4 regions of the Shewanella sp. Scap07 genome follow, and region 4 is predicted to be linked to each of the others. Evidence: predicted binding sites of a transcription regulator. Region 4 holds the regulator's gene; each other region holds the start of a gene.
The links. Region 4 encodes sigma-54, which starts transcription at its own class of promoters, with help from an activator protein. Its sites were predicted from a motif close to GTTGGCACGNNNNTNGNNT; they were not measured.
Positions count from the first base shown of each region.

Region 1: FLM48_RS19300 (TorF family putative porin) is a predicted target of sigma-54. The motif match lies at 1,940-1,958, and genes of this name have one in related genera.
Region 2: flhA (flagellar biosynthesis protein FlhA) is a predicted target of sigma-54. The motif match lies at 2,798-2,816, and genes of this name have one in related genera.
Region 3: FLM48_RS14250 (flagellar hook-length control protein FliK) is a predicted target of sigma-54. The motif match lies at 3,068-3,086, and genes of this name have one in related genera.

Region 1 is NZ_CP041329.1:4,372,541-4,377,195, reverse strand. Features, by position in the region: gene FLM48_RS19310 (sodium:alanine symporter family protein) at 1-571, shown strand, start outside; gene FLM48_RS19305 (hypothetical protein) at 632-805, opposite strand; gene FLM48_RS19300 (TorF family putative porin) at 1,173-1,865, opposite strand; gene FLM48_RS19295 (HU family DNA-binding protein) at 2,232-2,504, opposite strand; gene FLM48_RS19290 (response regulator) at 2,636-3,436, opposite strand; gene FLM48_RS19285 (hypothetical protein) at 3,513-3,908, opposite strand; gene FLM48_RS19280 (DUF4240 domain-containing protein) at 4,073-4,582, shown strand; gene FLM48_RS19275 (hypothetical protein) at 4,648-4,655, opposite strand, start outside.
Region 2 is NZ_CP041329.1:3,250,979-3,255,633, forward strand. Features, by position in the region: gene flhF (flagellar biosynthesis protein FlhF) at 1-649, opposite strand, end outside; gene flhA (flagellar biosynthesis protein FlhA) at 661-2,760, opposite strand; gene flhB (flagellar biosynthesis protein FlhB) at 2,940-4,073, opposite strand; gene fliR (flagellar biosynthetic protein FliR) at 4,073-4,655, opposite strand, start outside.
Region 3 is NZ_CP041329.1:3,259,622-3,264,276, reverse strand. Features, by position in the region: gene fliG (flagellar motor switch protein FliG) at 1-244, shown strand, start outside; gene fliH (flagellar assembly protein FliH) at 247-1,233, shown strand; gene fliI (flagellar protein export ATPase FliI) at 1,214-2,554, shown strand; gene fliJ (flagellar export protein FliJ) at 2,572-3,018, shown strand; gene FLM48_RS14250 (flagellar hook-length control protein FliK) at 3,178-4,655, shown strand, end outside.
Region 4 is NZ_CP041329.1:4,250,789-4,255,443, reverse strand. Features, by position in the region: gene FLM48_RS18745 (HPr family phosphocarrier protein) at 27-302, opposite strand; gene rapZ (RNase adapter RapZ) at 289-1,143, opposite strand; gene ptsN (PTS IIA-like nitrogen regulatory protein PtsN) at 1,140-1,583, opposite strand; gene hpf (ribosome hibernation promoting factor) at 1,586-1,873, opposite strand; gene FLM48_RS18725 (RNA polymerase factor sigma-54) at 1,902-3,383, opposite strand; gene lptB (LPS export ABC transporter ATP-binding protein) at 3,514-4,245, opposite strand; gene lptA (lipopolysaccharide transport periplasmic protein LptA) at 4,242-4,655, opposite strand, start outside.

The DNA.
Region 1 (4,655 bases), 120 kb from region 4:
TCGCTTTGGTGTTGCCCGCGGGATTTTCTCCAACGAAGCGGGTCTAGGTAGCGCACCGATTGCCCACGCATCGGCACAAACCAACAACCCTGTGGCACAAGGCTTAGTGGCGATGCTAGGTACTTTCATTGATACTTTGATTGTTTGTACCATTACTGGTCTTGCGATTATTGTTTCAGGCGCTTGGACATCAGGTGAGAATGGTGCTGCATTAACTTCTTTTGCTTTCTCACATGCGCTGCCAATTGGTAACTATGTTGTCGCGATCGCTTTGGCCGTCTTTGCCTTCACCACTATTTTGGGCTGGAGTGTTTATAGTGAGAAATGTGTCCAGTATTTACTGGGCGTTAAAGCGGTTAAGCCATTCAGAGTGATTTGGATTTTAGTGGTGCCACTGGGCGCTGTGAGTTCACTGGACTTTATCTGGCTACTTGCCGATACACTTAATGCAATGATGGCTATTCCTAACCTGATAGCTCTTGCGTTGCTTAGCCCTGTGGTGTTTGGTTTAACTCGCGAATACTTCTTGAAGAAAAGACAAGAAGACGCGGAGCTAAAAGCTAAATCATAATCTGATTGCGATAGGCTTAATCAGAGATAAAAAAGCGCCCTTGGGCGCTTTTTCTTTGGGCTAGTAAAAGTCACCACCCATGGCTCGTTTAAGTTCTGCTTCTTCTAGCAGCTCCTCAAGGCGTTTTTTTACTTCACGTCGATGTTTAAGATCGTCCAAAGCTTGGGCATTTTTAGGTGCGGTCATCGCTTCAATTTCAACATCATTTGGCACTACATCTAAAATCTGAGTCATGATGAACTCCTCGCAAGTGAGTACTTGTTGGCACTCTATGCGTTGTGCCGTTAAGTACGTAGAGTTTCCGTCGATGCGTTCGCCGTAAACTGCAATTGTTAATTCCGAAAAGCGCTAGAGATATACTAATAAAGTAATACACTTCAGTAGATTAGCTTTAACATTAGTAAGCGCTGATGTGAAAGATACCAAGTCATTGAAAATAAAAATGCGATCGAGATAACATTATTTAGATCTGTAAAAAACACTGGTTTGTCCAGTTTGGAAGGGAGATTGTTCTGGCTTATATCTATGAAATTTATGGGGTAAACAGGGAGAGGGAAAGCAGAGTTATTGCTACATGAGCAATAACTCAATTAGAGCAAGATCACAGATCAAAACTATAGCTATAGCCAAGCACAAGTTTAGGATCGTCACCCTTGAGATCAGTATCGCTGACTAAAAACGAGATGGTGCCATAATCGGTGTCTTTAGCGATAGAAACTGAGTAATCAGAATAGTTTTCAGTGTCATACCAAGCAGATACCACATCACCTTGAGAGTAACCATAGTGGCCATTAAGCGATAATGTATCAGAAAGTGGAATAGAGACACCGACAGTGAGGTAACCCATGTCTGTGTTGCTTAGGGGCTCAGTGGCCACATCATCACCAGCATTGACCAGATGTGAGTAGCTCACACTAAGCCATTTGTAACTGAGGGCTAAAGTGACTTCACCTAAATCAATACTGCCGTCGCTATCGGGGTAGGCATAGTATAAGTAATACACATCGTAACCGAAGTCCTCGCCGATGCTACCGGCATAACCACCGTATAAATCCAGCTCGAAGGTTGTGCTGTCGCCAAAATCAACGTTTGATGCCCAGCCGCCTAAGTAAAATCCACTGTCGTGCTCGTAGTCAATACCACCTTGTACAGCCACTGAATCATCCGTTTGGCTGACACCGCGCCATAGGTAGTTCGAGGTTGCACCAATATTTCCGCTGACTGCTGCACTGGCGGGCAAACTCATTAGCATAGCGCTTGCCACTAAGGTCAATGTTGACACTGCTTGTTTCATATTCATTCCTTCATCGTGATTTGAATTATCACTTCCGCTATAAGTATTTTTTTAGGAAGTACTGATACAAATAAATGCGATGAACGTGCCAAAAATTAAGCCATTATTAATCAATAGCTTAATAAATCACCGGCTAAATACATGTCCAAATTGGTGTAAAAAAGAGCAATGCCGCTCTATTTTGGTGCAGGGAGTGTTCAAAATTGACGCGTATAGCAAGTCGATCTTTTTAAGGGGATATTTGGTGGGCTATTTCAAGGCGATAGTGGTTGTTTGCTTATGAGCTCATTCAATATCGGCGCCGATAAAATGGGGGCACAAAAAAACCTCCAGTAAGGAGGTTTTTATCATAACAAGCGTAACGATTTAGTTAACGCTGTCTTTTAGTGCTTTACCAGCTTTAAACTTAGGTACAGTTGCTGCTGGAATTTGAATCTCTTTACCCGTCTGTGGATTACGGCCAGTACGAGCTGCACGTTCAGTTGTTTCAAAAGAGCCAAAGCCAACGATAGAAATCTTATCACCGTCTTTCATTGCCTGTGCAACAGTCTCTTCGAAAGACTTAAGTGCACGTGCAGCTTCTGCTTTTGTTAGTTCAGCATTTTCAGCCATTTTTGCAACAAGTTCAGTTTTATTCATTTGAATATTCTCTTCTTTCCGTAGATTTTCTTAGCAATTTCAGTAACGCTGAGACCTAACATGCCATAAGGCGAAACAATTGGAAAGAGCTTTACGCTGAATAAAATGCTAATTATTGCCAAATTGGTGGATTATTCATCATCAAGTAGGGTGTATAACAGTTGTTTTACAATATGTGGCTCAAATGGCTTGTCACAAAGTGCGTTAACCCCAGCTTGGGATACATTACTTAAATGGGCATCATTAGCCTCAGATGACACCATTAAAATAGGGATATGCGATTGCTGGCTGTGTTTACGGATGAAGTCTGTTAAGGCTAGACCATCGGCATTGGGCATGTTGTAGTCGGTAATGACTAAGTCATACATATGCTCTTGTAATAACTCAATGGCTTCAGCGCCGTCGGTGGCTTCGGTGATCAGCTTTAGGCCCAGATTGGTAATGGTACGGCGAATAATATTACGGGCCATTTTGCTGTCATCGACTACCAGTACCCGTAAGTTATGTACATCGAAATGGGCTAGGTCGAGTTCATCTTGGCTGAGAAGGTCAATGGTGGCATTGAGTGCCTTACCTAAATGCTCTGCGGTGAAAGGTTTAGGCAGGATTGCCACTACGCCAGATTGACGATACACCTCTAACTGTTCGCGGCGACACTCGCTCGACACCAACATAAACTGAATGTCTTGTAAGGCTTCGTTTTGTTTGATGGTCTTGAGGAGATCGATAGCAGTACCATCAGCAAAATGCATGGCACTGGCAATCAAGTCTGGTTGGTGGCGGTGAATGATGTCGCTTGCTTCGCTGATGCTGCTGGCCGTTTGGATTTGGCTAATGCCTTCATTTTGCAAATGGTTAGCAATAATCTTTCTTTGGGTATCCGATGGCTCGACAAGCAGTATCGACAGCTCACTGGGGAGCAAAGTGTTCATAATCCCTGATCTCTAAATGTTTTTGTTATTATTGCCCCGCTTAAATAGTGGGGTTGTTAAATAGTGATAACCTATACTACCCGATTGATTGTTCGGATGTTAGGTAACTCTTTGTTGATTTTGAAAAAGCGATAAACAGCTGAAAAGCAAGCAGTAAAATAGCAATCGCCGCGATAAGTGGGATAGGAATCGACTGGCCATCAACCACAACTTTTACATCTTCAGGACTGATCTGATAGGCCAAAATGGCGGTAGTGGCCAGCGCACTAAAACCAAGCGCTTGAATTGCAATATAAACTTTTAATACAACCGTTGCCCATTTGGCTTTGAGTACCATGCCAATAAGTACCGGAATAACCCCTAGACTGAACAGATCCATCGACTGGGTATCGATTGCTCGCCACAGCGCAACGATAGCCAGTAGCAAATACATTAACATCAATAAAAGCAAAGGTAGCGGTGGTCTGGTCATCGTATGGCTCAGCAATTGGCGATAATATTGGGATGCGAGTTTAGAAAAATCATCGTCTATAGTCCATTTATTTAGCTTTCCAAAGCAATTATCCAGGCGGGAGATATTGGTCAATGGGTTTAACACGGTTACAATGCGCTTTGATGTTGTAGATAGAGTACGGTATGAATGAAGCAGAATTTTGGCAGTTAGTCACTCGCCAGAGCCCAGAGCAAGATCAGCAGAGTCTCGCAGAGCAACTCCATGATAAGTTGATGGCTTTGTCCGATGAGCAGCTCGCTGCATTTGATAAGCACTTTGCGATACAGATGCGCCGCAGTTACCTATGGTCGCTATGGGGAGCTGCCTATGTGGTCACCGGATGCGATTCAGAGTATGCATTTGCGGAATTTCGCTGTTTTGTCATCTCGTTAGGAAAAACGTGGTTTGAACAAGCTATTGCCAATCCAGATGTGCTAGGTCAGCTTGAGCAGTGGCCTGAAAAAGATGGCTACGCTTATCCGTTTGTCGATGAATATGATCTAATTGCTGGGCAAATTTATGAAGACCGAACAGGTAAGGAGTTGCCTTTTGTGCCATCTGGACAGGCAAGCCCTCAAGGCAAAAAGTTCAACAACAAGAAAAAGCATCTCAAAGCGGTTTATCCGCAGTTAAGTGCTCGATTCCCTTTTTAAAAAAACAAATAGAAAAAGCGGGCTAAGCCCGCTTTCTCATTAACTGTTATCGCACAGCTGTGTGCTTATTCGT
Region 2 (4,655 bases), 1.0 Mb from region 4:
AGTGCTCACTGAGTGCTGATAGCTTCTTAGCAACGTCAACGGAAAACTCCGCCTCTAATAATCGGCTCTCAAGCATTGCGCCAACAGGGTCGGTGCGTTTTTTCTGCTCAGACATCAAAGATGTCACTTGGTGCGTCAGCAAGTCTCGCAATGACGCAAGCTCCTCGCGCATCAATTCAAATTCTTGACTGTTATCTTTAGACTGGGGTTTGCTGACATAGCGCGTTTCATCAAGTTTTGGCTGATGCGGTTTAGTCTCTTCAACAGCGGCACTTAATCCCTTAGCCCATTCAGGCATATCCAGCTCTTCGTCAATTTTACCAACATGCTGATTGACGCGGCTCTGTTGACGCTCTAATAGTGCTTGTAAAGAGTCTGCCGGTGGCGTGGGTTTCGCTTTAGACTCAGCTTTGACCGCAGGTTTTTGCCCAATAGAAACCTTCTCTTCTGCCAGATTCATAAAAGCAGGTTGAGCAGCAGGTTTGGCTTGCGTTTGAGGCTTGGGCTCATCGTAGTCGACTGCAGCCACAATTTCGATGCCGCCAGTGACTTTCTTATTGGACATGATCACCGCGTCTGAACCCAGTGTTTCTTTAACCTGTGCTAGCGCTGTGCGCATGTCTTTTGCCAGAAATCGTTTAATTTTCACTTACAAACCCTCTACTGACCAACCGCAGATACAATACGTATTTGCTTTTCATCAGGTACCTCTTGATAGGAGATCACCCTGAGATTTGGAATAGTATGCTTTACAAAGCGCGATAATGTTGAACGCAGCATACCTGATGTGAGCAAAATAGCAGGTTGACCCACCATTTCTTGGCGCTGTGATGCATCTAATAATGACTTTTGCATCCGCTCCGCCAGGCTAGGTTCAATGTTTGGACCTTCGCCGCCCGTTGCTTGCATAGACTGATGCAACATCTGTTCCAACTCTGGCGCCAAAGTTATGACGGGGATCTCTTCCTCTGGCCCACTAATTTCTTGAACAATCATACGCTTCAACGCAATGCGTACCGCAGCGGTTAGTACTTCAGTGTCGGTACTCTTAGTGCCGTACTCTAACAAGGTTTGTACTATTGTCTTCATATCGCGGATGGACACACCTTCATTAAGCAAGTTTTGCATCACCTTGACCACGGTGCCTAAAGGCATCACATCAGGGATGAAACCGTCAACCAATTTGGGCGAGTGTTTAGCCAACATATCCATCAACTGCTGCACTTCCTCATAACCCAGTAGCTTAGAGGCGTTATTAGTGAGAAGCTGGCTTAAATGTGTCGCCACCACCGTTGCCGCATCAACTACGGTATAACCTAGCGTCTGCGCATGTTCACGCAGCTCTGGCGCAATCCACACGGCTTCTAGACCAAAGGCGGGATCTGTTGTCGCTACACCATCTAAACTGCCATAAACTTGACCGGGATTAATCGCCAACTCACAATCATGTCGAATTTCTGCTTCACCTGAAGCTACGCCCATCAATGAGATACGGTACATATTGGGTGCTAAGTCTAAATTGTCGCGAATATGTACAGCAGGCACCAAGAAGCCCAACTCTTGTGACAGCTTCTTACGCACACCTTTTATCCGACTCAGCAGTTCGCCACCTTGACCCTTATCAACCAAAGGAATCAAACGATAGCCAACTTCAAGTCCAATAGTGTCAACGTGCTGCACATCATCCCAGCTAAGCTCTTTAGGTTTAGCATCTGCTGGTGTGGCTGGCGCCGTTTTGGCCAGCTCTAAGGCAGTTTCACGCTCTTTTTCCTTTTTACGGTAGATGTAATAAGCAGCGGCTGCTGTGATAACGCCAAAAGAAAGAAATGCAAAATGTGGCATGCCCGGAACAATACCCATAATCAACAGGACGCCGGCAGCAATCGCCAGAGACTTAGGATTATCGAACATCTGACTCATCATCATCTGGCCCATATCACCAGATTCATTTTGTCGGGTCACCATTAAGGCAGCTGCAATAGATAGCAATAAACCTGGGATCTGCGCCACTAAGCCGTCACCAATGGTCAGCAAGGTGTATATCTCAATCGCTGAAGAGAAATCCAAATCATGTTGAACCATACCGATGACAAAGCCACCCAGTATGTTAATTACCAGAATAAGAATACCGGCAATAGCATCCCCTTTTACAAACTTTGACGCACCATCCATTGCACCATAGAAATCGGCTTCTTTGGTCACTTCCGCTCGGCGTACTCGTGCTTGTTCTTGGTTTAATATCCCGGCATTCAAGTCAGCATCAATTGCCATTTGCTTACCAGGCATGGCATCGAGTGTAAAGCGAGCACTTACCTCAGAAATACGACCGGCACCTTTGGTTACTACCGCAAAGTTAATAATAATCAGAATTAAAAACACCACGAGACCAACGGCATAATTACCACCAATAACCACACTACCAAATGCTTCAATGACCTTACCAGCTGCATCACCGCCATTGTGCCCTTCAAGTAGCACGACACGGGTTGAAGCGACGTTAAGCGCCAGACGCAATAACGTTGCAACTAAAAGCACACTGGGGAACGCAGCGAAATCTAACGGTCTATCGGTATAAATGGCGACCAGCAATACCACTAACGCTAGCGCGATATTAAACGAAAATAGAATATCCAACAGGAATGCAGGCATTGGCAGTACGATCATTGCCAACGCAGCTAATACGAGAATTGGTGTACCCACACCTTTAAATGTTGCGGGTTTTATTTGTTTTATTTGACCTAAGCCAGCTTTAAGATCCATTCACCAAGCGTCCAAACTTTGACATCTAACCCTGATTCAGCAAGTTTCAAGCCAACCTGGGGACACAGAAGCAAATTATACCTGTTGATTGCGGTAAATTACATTTAAAAAAACAAATAAGTGACTGTTTTAAAATAAAGATACATTTGAACAACAATTGTACAAAACAAGTTGGCGAGCTAGTGTTTGAGTTCGTCGGGGATTGGTTGATTAAGCGGCACGGGCGTGGGTCGCTTACCACCATGCTTTTGAAATTGCCTTAGCTGGAAAACATACGCCAATACTTGGGCAACGGCAGTAAACAACCCCTCAGGGATTTCTTGATCTATCTTGGTGGTATGAAAAATAGCTCGGGCTAAAGGCGGTGCAGAGACAATGGCGACTTCATGCTCTCGAGCGATCTCCCTAATTTTAAAGGCAACATCATCCACGCCTTTAGCCACGACAAACGGTGCTGTCGCTTTTACTGCATCATACTTTACCGCAACGGCATAATGCTCTGGGTTAACCACAATCACATCAGCATTGGGGACTTCCGCCATCATCCGGCGCTGGGCCATCTCATGTTGCAGTTGCCTAATACGGCCTTTTACTTCGGGCTTACCTTCGGTGTCTTTATATTCATCTTTGACCTCTTGCTTGGTCATTCTCAGCTGTTTACTGTGATTCCATATCTGAAAAGGCACATCGATTATCACAATAATCACAGTAGAGGAGCAAAGAACAATAAACATCCATATTAGTAAATCTAAGGCATCGTACACATTGGAGGGTAAATATCCCTGAGATAAAGTCAAAATATCATTGAAGTAATAGCTAAGAAGAAAATAAGCCATTGCTGCCACAACAGAAAACTTGGCAATGCCTTTTGTCAGCTCCACCAGTGCTTGCACACCAAACATACGTTTGAAGCCCGACATCGGATTCATCTTACTGGTTTTTGGCATAAATGCTTTGACTGAGAAGGTAATTCCCCCAAGGACAATATTGCCAATAAATGCCACCAACGCCATAAACAATATCAAGGTCAACATCGGTACAGCTAGCTCTTGACCCACTAGCTCCCACACCAAAAACATTGAGTTGGTATCATAGATTTCAGCACGGTCCATGATAAACAGATTTTCCATTAGACTGTGTAGCGCGGTTGCCAGCCCTGGGCCTAGCATCGCAAAACCCACCGCTGCCGCCATCAATACTGCGGACGTCCCTAATTCTTTTGAGCGTGCAACCTGGCCTTTTTCTCGAGCTTGTTGCTGTCGCCTGGCGGTAGCCTCTTCTGTTTTTTCTTGACTGCTATCGTTCTCAGCCATCAGAAACTCCCATCAACGCGACATTGCAGCCCGACTAAGTTGCACAATAAAATTTGTGCTGCGGTCCAGACATCATCGAAATGCGCCATTATTGGCGTTAAGGTAAGCCATAAAATGAGTAATCCGCTAACCATAGTTACCGGGAAGCCAATGGCAAAAATGTTAAGTTGTGGTGACGCTCTGGTCATCACGCCAAAAGAGAGGTTAATCAGCAGTAATGCCACAATAGCGGAAATTGACATCGTTAACGCCGCGCCAAACATGTAACCGCCAAATTCAGCCAACATTCTATAACTGCTTACCGCAATTCCTTGTGCTGAAACAGGAATGGTATCAAAGCTGGCGACAAGCATTCTAATTAAAGTGAGGTGACCATCGACCGCCAAAAATATCATGGTGGTCAATAACAAAAAAAAGTTACCAATAACCGGTGTTTGTTGACCTGAGCCTGGATCAACCATAGAGGCAAAACCCAAACTGGTTTGCATACCAATGATTTGGCCAGTTAGCACGAACGTTTGCATAACCAATAAAGTAACAAACCCCATTGCGACGCCAATCAAGATCTGTTGCGCGGTAACA
Region 3 (4,655 bases), 990 kb from region 4:
TGAAGTACAGCAAGATGTATTAATGAAGGCGCTTAAAGGCGCTGATGATCAGCTTAAAGATAAGATTTTGGGCAACATGTCTAAGCGTGCAGCCGAACTGCTTAAAGATGATTTAGAAGCGATGGGGCCAATCCGTATCAGTGAAGTGGAAGTGGCGCAGAAAGAGATCCTATCGATTGCGCGTCGTCTCAGTGATGCCGGTGAAATCATGCTCGGCGGTGGTGGCGGAGAAGAGTTCTTATAATTATGGCCAATGACGACGATAAAGCAGCTAAATCAGCCAGCGTGTCTCAAGATGATGGTGAGTTTCATCATTGGCATATACCGGATGTTACTCAGCAGATCCCAGCCGATACATTAAATGCTTTTGGGCGCCGCGACGCAGTAAGAGAAGTCGTTGAAGAGCCTGAGGCAATTAAGCCACCGACACTTGCGGAAATAGAACAGATTCGCGCTGAAGCTGAACAAGCTGGCTTTACTGAAGGTGCAGAAAAAGGTCACGCTGAGGGGCTAGAACAAGGCCGTTTAACTGGGCTCGAAGAAGGTCATCAACAAGGCTTTGAGCAAGGCAAAGAGCAAGGCTTGCAGGAAGGACTTAATCAGGCAAGTCAGCTTATCGAGCAGTTTAACCATATTATTGAACAGTTTGCAGCGCCACTGAGTTTGCTTGATACTGAAATTGAGTTAGAGATGGTTAACCTGAGCCGGGCTTTGGCTCGCTCAGTGATTGGACATGAACTAACTACTCACCCTGAACATGTGCTGGCGGCTTTACGTCATGGTGTTGACTCCCTACCGATAAAAGATCAAAACATCAATATCCGCTTACATCCAGATGATCTTGCCATCGTCAATACCCTGTATGAGCAAGCGCAATTAGATAAGAATCGTTGGCAGCTTGAAGCTGATCCAAGCTTATCTGCGGGGGATTGCGTGATTGATAGTCAACGCAGCAGTGTAGATATGCGTTTGCAAACTCGCATGGACTCGGTGCTAAGTGATGTTGATGGCCATTTAGAAAGATTACAAAAAGAGCAACAGGCTAAGCTTGATGCACTTGCAAAACCCAGTGCAGAGCAACATGAAGCTGAAGTAAATCACGCCGAAATGACTGCTCAAGAGCCCGTGCCCGCCGAGCAAACTGAAGTCGACCAAGCGGGTGTTGAGCCGGTGTCAGCCGAATCAGCAACGACTGATACAGTGGAAAATCCTGATGAAAGCCCGTCAGCTTAATCTTCTTAACCAGCTTAAAAACTACACGGCTAAAGTACCACACTTTATGCCGGAGGCAAGTGGTCAGCTAGTCAGAGTTGTGGGGTTAACGCTAGAAGCATCGGGTTGCCGAGCGTCTGTTGGCAGTTTGTGCAGCATAGAAACCATCACTGGTGATCTGGTTGCTGAAGTCATTGGATTTGATGATAAATTGCTCTACTTGATGCCCATTGAGGAACTCAGTGGGGTATTGCCTGGCGCCAAAGTTACCCCACTAGGTGAGCAAGCTGGTATTCCTGTTGGGTTATCGCTACTCGGACGAGTCTTAGATGGCAACGGCCAACCGCTTGATGGCGCCGGTGCACTGCATACAGAGCAGCATGCTCCACGTCAATCTACCGCCATTAATCCGCTCGCGCGGCGGGCGATCACCCAACCGCTGGATGTTGGCGTGCGCGCCATTAATGCGATGCTAACCGTGGGCAAAGGCCAACGTATGGGTCTGTTTGCGGGTTCGGGTGTCGGTAAAAGTGTGCTGCTAGGCATGATGACTCGCGGTACCACCGCAGACATTATTGTGGTTGGCTTAGTAGGTGAACGTGGCCGCGAGGTGAAAGAGTTCATTGAAGAGATTTTGGGGGAACAAGGTCGCGCTCGCTCTGTTGTTGTCGCAGCGCCTGCCGATACCTCGCCGCTGATGCGATTAAGAGCCTGTGAAACCTCAACTCGCATCGCAGAGTACTTTCGTGACCTGGGTTATAACGTGTTATTACTGATGGATAGTTTGACGCGCTACGCCCAGGCGCAACGTGAAATTGCCTTAGCAGTGGGCGAGCCACCTGCGACCAAAGGTTATCCGCCATCGGTTTTTGCAAAACTGCCTAAACTGGTTGAGCGTGCAGGTAACGGCGGTGGCAAGCAGGGCTCCATCACCGCATTTTATACCGTATTAACCGAAGGTGATGATTTGCAAGATCCAATTGCCGATGCCGCAAGGGCAATCTTAGATGGCCATATCGTATTGTCGCGTACTCTAGCTGACTCCGGTCATTATCCAGCCATTGATGTTGAAGCTTCAATTAGTCGTGTTGCGCCGATGGTGATCAGCGCTGAGCATTTAGAAGCGATGCGAAAAGTGAAACAAGTGTATTCACTGTATCAACAGAATAAAGATCTTATCTCAATTGGGGCCTACACTCAGGGAAGTGATCCTCGTATTGATAATGCCATACGTTTACAACCGGCAATGAATGCGTTTCTACGTCAAACTATGAAAGAAGCGATAACCTTTGATAGTAGTGAGTTAATGCTCAACCAACTAGGAGCGCAGTGCCAGGCATAGGGCATTACGAATAATTGATGGCCAAACCCGATCCGCTGCATACGGTATTAAAGCTCGCTAGCGAAGCAGAAGATCAAGCTGCTTTGCAGTTAAAAAGCGCGAGGCTTGATCTACAAAAATCTCAGGCGCAACTAAGCGCTTTGCAAAATTACCGTTTAGATTACATGAAGCAGATGGAAGGTCAGCAGGGTCAGCAAATCAGCGCCAGCTACTATCATCAATTTCATCAGTTTGTTCGTCAAATCGATGATGCCATCACTAAGCAGCACCTTGGGGTGGCTGAGGCCAACAAACAAGTGACCTATCGACAAAATCATTGGCAAGAGAAACAACAGAAACGTAAAGCGGTAGAGCTACTGTTAGAAAAGAAAGCGATGCAGGCCGCAACAAAAGCCCATAAAGCAGAGCAAAAAATGTTTGATGAATTTGCATCTCAGCAATATTTTAGACAATCTCGCCGTTAATCTACTTTTATTTCCCCAGCCTCAATATTCTATCGCCTCTATGCTTTCAAGTGGCACCATAATTGCAATGGTTTATACCAATAACTCCCAATCTGTATGGGTTTTTGACACTGTAAGCTGAACTGCAGTTCGTCATCGTGTAACGTCTGCGGAGGAACCATGACCCAAATGAACAATATTTTGCTGGCTAAATCTGACACCAAAAGCGATGTGGGATCAGACAGCCAATCCATCAAATCTAACAGCCTGCTGAGCAGTGATGCGACGGGAGAGGCCACTAAGCAAACGAAAAATAACGACTTTTCCTTTGCGATGGAACAAGCCGCAAAAGGCGAGAGTAAAATGCCGACTAGGCAAACTGTCACTGCCGTTGAGAGTAAGCAACCTGAATCGACTAAAGCCGAGACAGATGAAGTTGTGGTGGACAATGAGCAATTTAATAGCGATGACTCTGCAGATATTGACCTAGTACTGTCTCAAATTAATTTAGCCAACGCTGTAGCAGAAGAGTCTTTGCCAGATGATAGCGGCGAATCATTGCCGCTTGATGATGGGGAGGATTTGTTTGTGTCGCAGCAGGTTATTGATAGCGGCAAACAATTACAGAGCGATGAGGAATTGCTTACGTTAGTTTCTATGCAAACAGGCATGTCGAAACAAGAGCTTATTGCCCTTCCGCCTAAAGATTTTCTGCAGTTAGTAAGTCAAATAGGGACTGAAGATAAGCCAATTATACAAGCCACTGAGCTGACTAATCTGGTTCAAAATGCAACGGAACCCCAAGCAAAATCGAATTTAACCGTTGAAGAACAACAAAAGCTCCATGCTGCACAACTATTAGCTGTAGAGGAATTAAAGCGACAAGGGCATGCAGCGGATAAAAGCACCTTAGCAGCTGATGTCGATCCCAAGACCAAATCAGATGCAAGCGTGCTTGCACAAGCGACAGGCTTGGCATCAGAAAAAAATGTTGATGCCAAAGTTCTAGACAAGCATGCGGTGAGTCAGGTTAATCAGTCAGCTGTCGGCGTTGAAAAAACTGCCGCTGCCGGGGGGTCTTCTACGGCACCATCAGCATCAATAAAGAATATATTGGGTGAAGATACTAGCAAAGGGGTAACAGCCAGCAATTCTGCTACCTCAAGTAGCGACGATGTGAGCATTAAAAAAGTCGCAGCGTTAAGTAATAGCAATGTATCATCAGGCGAACTTCAAGCTGCAATGCAATTAAAAGATGCCAAGTTAGCCGTCAGTCTGAATGCCAATGGTAGTCTAGACAATAGTGCTATTGCTGAGGCAAAAGATACCACTAGTACTCACTCAATCTCAGCTGAGCAAAAAGCTAACCCATTGTTTACCGCGACCCAGCAGATCAATCGTAATGAAGTGGCGCAAATTCAAGTTTCTATAAGAAGTCAGCATGAAGGCGCCCAGCAGATGCAGGATATGATTCAAAAATTCAGTCCAGTAATGCGCCAGCAGCTAGTGACTATGGTCAGCCAGGGGATTCAGCATGCCGAAATCCGGCTAGATCCGCCCGAGCTTGGGCAAATGATGGTAAGAATTCAGGTTCAGGGCGATCAGACTCAGGTGCAATTCCAGGTGGCTCAGCATCAAACAAGAGATATCGTTGAGCA
Region 4 (4,655 bases):
TAATTTGTAGATTATGCGGTGATTGTTTAATTCGCTTCGTCAAACTTAGCATCGATTAGGGCGCTAATCGCATCTAATGCGGCTTGGGCATCTTTACCTTCACTGAGTAAGGTAATGGATTTACCTTTGCCACTTTCTAGCATCAGCAAGCCTAATACACTGGCGGCAGAGGCTTGTTTTTCACCTTGGATTAAAGTCACTTCAGCATCAAATGTGGAGGCCAAAACCGCAAGTTTTGTTGCAGCGCGAGCGTGCAGCCCCAGTTGATTACAGATGGTGAGCTGTCGTTCAAGCTTTGCCATTGTTGAGCTCACGGTGCCTAGCATTAACATTGTGCTTAGAGTCATTAAATAACTTAGCTAATTGCTCTGTTACATACACAGAACGATGTTGCCCGCCTGTGCAGCCAATGGCAATAGTTAAATAACTGCGGTTGTTACGCTCTAGGTGCGGTAGCCAAGTTGCTAATAAATTCTCGATTTGCCAAATAAACTTATTCACCATCGGCTGCTGTGCAAGAAACTGCTGCACCGGTTCATCTAGCCCTGTTAGCGGGCGTAAGTTCGGCTCCCAATGGGGGTTTGGCAAAAAGCGCACATCGAACATAAAGTCGGCTTCACTCGGCATCCCATGTTTGAAGCCAAATGATTCAAAGTTGATAACTAACTCTTTGTCGACAGTGCCAAGCAGGATCTCTCTCACCCTATCACTTAGATCATAAATATTGCGATTAGAGGTATCGATATAATGATCGACCAAGTCGGCTACAGGGCTGAGTAATTTACCTTCGAGCTCAATAGCTTCTTTTAGTGATGCTTGTGAATGGGAGAGTGGGTGTAGGCGACGAGTTTCGCTGTAGCGTTTTAGCAACACTTCATCACTGGCATCGAGAAAGAAGCTCAGTAGTTCGGTGTCTGCTGGCAAATTAGCAAGCTGCTTTTCCAGCTCGATATCTTGCTCTGGCATATTACGTACATCAACACTGATGGCAACCAGTTCATTGCGGCCTTTCAGCTGCTCCAGCAGCGAGTCCATCAGTGGCAAAGGTAAATTGTCGACACAATAGTAACCTAAGTCTTCAAGTACCCTAAGTACTACTGATTTACCTGAGCCGGAACGTCCGGATACCATCACGAGTTTCATTGAGTTATCACCTGATAAAGTTCTGCTTCATCATGGGACTTTCTGAGCTGTTTGAGTATGAATTTATCATTAAGTTTTTCAGCCATGCAGGATAAAGTACTTAAATGTTGTTCACACTGATCACTGGGCACCAGTAAAGCAAATAAGATATCAACTGGCTGATTGTCGATTGAGTCAAACGCAATCGGCTCAGCACACTTGACCAATACTGCGACAGGATATTCGATATTACTCAGACGACCGTGAGGAATGGCGATACCGTTACCTATACCTGTGCTACCCATCTTCTCTCTAGCCAATAGGCTTTCAAAAATCTCTTGTGAGGAAAGGGTAGGGTACTGGACAGCAGCTAAATCGCTGATTAATTCCAGTACCTTTTTCTTACTGCCCGGTGTGGCACAGGTCGTGCACTCCGGCCGCAGGATGGTACTTAGTTCCATCGTTAATGTTTTGTCAGCTTCTCTTTATGTTTAATTACCTGACGATCGAGCTTATCTATCAGGGAGTCAATGGCGGCATACATATCTGCATTATGGGAAGTGGCAAACACTTCACCGCCGGAAAGGTGAACTTTGGCTTCAGCTTTCTGTTGCATTTTTTCTACATTCAACACAACGTGCACATTATTGATCTGATCGAAATGGCGTTCAAGCTTTGAGAACTTTTCTTGAACATAAGTTCTCAATGAATCAGTGATCTCTACATGGTGTCCAGTCAAATTAATTTGCATATAGGTCCTCCAGTGTTCAATTAACGGATCATAAACTCTTACGTTGGTTTGACGGTGGTATAAGCATTGCCTCACGATACTTGGCAATGGTCCGTCTAGCCACTTTTATTCCTTGTTCAGCCAATAGCTGTGCCATCTTGCTATCGCTTAGTGGTTTCTTCTGGTTCTCTGCTGCCACTAATTTCTTGATGAATGCGCGAATAGCTGTCGAAGAGCACTCGCCGCCATCATCTGTGCCAACATGACTCGAAAAGAAGTATTTTAGTTCAAAAATGCCACGTGGGGTGTGCATATACTTCTGTGTGGTAACTCGTGATATGGTCGATTCATGCATTTCTACCGCTTCAGCAATATCGTTGAGGACCATTGGCTTCATGGCCTCTTCACCAAACTCGAAGAATCCTTGTTGGAAATCAACGATGCAGTTAGCCACCTTTAGCAAGGTATCATTGCGACTCTCAAGGCTTTTTAAGAACCATTTCGCTTCTTGGAGGTGACCTCGAATAAATTGACTATCGGCTTGGTTTTTAGTGCTACGAGCCATAGATGCGTAGTGCTGATTGACATTGATTTTTGGCATGTAATCAGGGTTGAGTTCAACCACCCAGCGGCCTTTTTGTTTAGTGACCGTAACATCCGGAATCACATACTCATCACGGTTAGGCGCAACGGTTAACCCGGGTCTAGGGTTCAGTGATTGGATCAATGCAATGGCTTCACGTAAATCATCTTCTTTGAGCTTAGTTTTACGCATCAGCAAGCGGAAGTCTCGCCCAGCAATTAAATCTAAATGCTCTTTGATGAGTAGCTTGGCATTGCCAATATGCGGGGTACTCTCGCTAAACTGTGCCAACTGAATTGACAAGCACTCGCTTAAATCTCGGGCGGCCACGCCAATAGGGTCGAAGTGTTGAATGCGTTTAAGTACCGCTTCAACTTCATCGAGTTCTATTTCCGGATCGCCCATGGCATCGAGAATATCTTCGCAGGTTTGAGTTAAATAGCCGCGCTCGTCAATGGCGTCAATAATAGCCGTGGCGATGGCATTGTCATTGTCTGAAAAAGGCGTGAGGTTTTTTTGCCACTCTAAATGTTCATACAAGCCTTCGCTGGTTTCACCTTGGAAGGGCATATCATCATCACGCATTGCGCCAGAACTGGCATTGGGGGCTGCGGTATATACCTCATCCCACGTGGTATCAACGGGCAGTTCATCTGGCATTGATTCTTGGGTGAGGGCCTCGGATGTTTCTACTGATGAGCTATCTTGATTGCTGGCGCTGTCAGTGGTTGCGCTGTAGTCGTCAGTGTCGCTATTTTTATCATCTTGGCTGCTATCGCTGGCGTCGGTTTGCTCTTCGTCCAATTCTAATAGCGGGTTGGACTCTAATGCTTGTTGGATCTCTTGCTGCAATTCCAATGACGACAGCTGCAGGAGGCGGATGGCCTGTTGCAGCTGAGGAGTCATGGTGAGCTGTTGACCCATTTTGAGCTGGAGTGACGCTTTCATCTTACTGCTATTCCCTTCTTTGTAATTATAAAATGAGAAAGCTTGCTTGTTTTTTATGGGGTTTCTCTAATCCCCAAAATTTAATCAGGTGATGACACTGTCAACAGTCATCACCCTCACTATGGTTTAACTATAGCTTGAATTGTTCACCTAAGTACACCGCACGGACTTGTTGATTGTCCAAGATTTCAGCGGGTGTGCCTTCAGCGATAAGATTGCCATGACTCACAATATAGGCTCGCTCACAAACATCGAGTGTTTCGCGTACATTGTGGTCAGTAATTAACACACCAAGGCCGCGGTTTTTCAGTTGCTCAATGATCTTTTTGATGTCGATAACCGAGATAGGATCGACTCCCGCAAACGGTTCATCTAATAAGATAAACTTCGGGTTTGCCGCAAGTGCCCGAGCAATCTCAACTCGACGTCTTTCACCGCCCGATAGTGCCATACCTTGGCTATCGCGAATGTGAGTAATGTGGAACTCTTCCAATAAATGTTCTAACTGTTCTTCTCGCTGTGCGGTATTGAGCTCTTTACGGGTTTGCAGCACGGCCATGATGTTATCTCTAACCGATAACTTGCGGAAAATACTGGCTTCTTGTGGCAGGTAACCAATACCTTTGCGCGCACGCAGGTGCATAGGATCTAAAGTTAAATCGTCTTCATCAATAAAGATACGACCTTTATCACTCTGAACTAAGCCAACAACCATGTAGAAAGTGGTCGTTTTACCCGCACCATTTGGGCCCAGTAAGCCGACGATCTGCCCAGTTTTAACGGTTAAACTCACATCTTGAACCACAGCGCGGCTTTTGTAGCTTTTGGCTAAATTGACCGCTTTGAGCGTTTTATCGGTCATTGTTGCTCCTGAGGTTTGCTTTCAGGTTCATCAAGCTCTTGGTAGTTTTCGGGTTGGATAATCGTAATGACACGGTCATTGCCGGTACTCTCTGCAATTAACTGTTGTTGTTCAATGTTGTAACGTATTTGGTTACCGGTCACTTGGCTACCATCTTGCTCAAGTGTGGCATTGCCAATTAGGGTTAAGGTGCGGGTGGCAAGTTCATAGCGAATTTCACTGGCGCTGGCTTTTGCTGGACGACCATCTTCCATTATTTGTGAATACGTTGCCGGGGTACCGGTAGCAACCAAAATTTTGCCATTACTTTCATCTTTGGTAAACGCGCGTAGCTCATCTGCATTAATCTTGATTGAGCCTTGGGTAACCTCAACTGGGCCATTGAAGATTATTTGATTATTTTTAATATC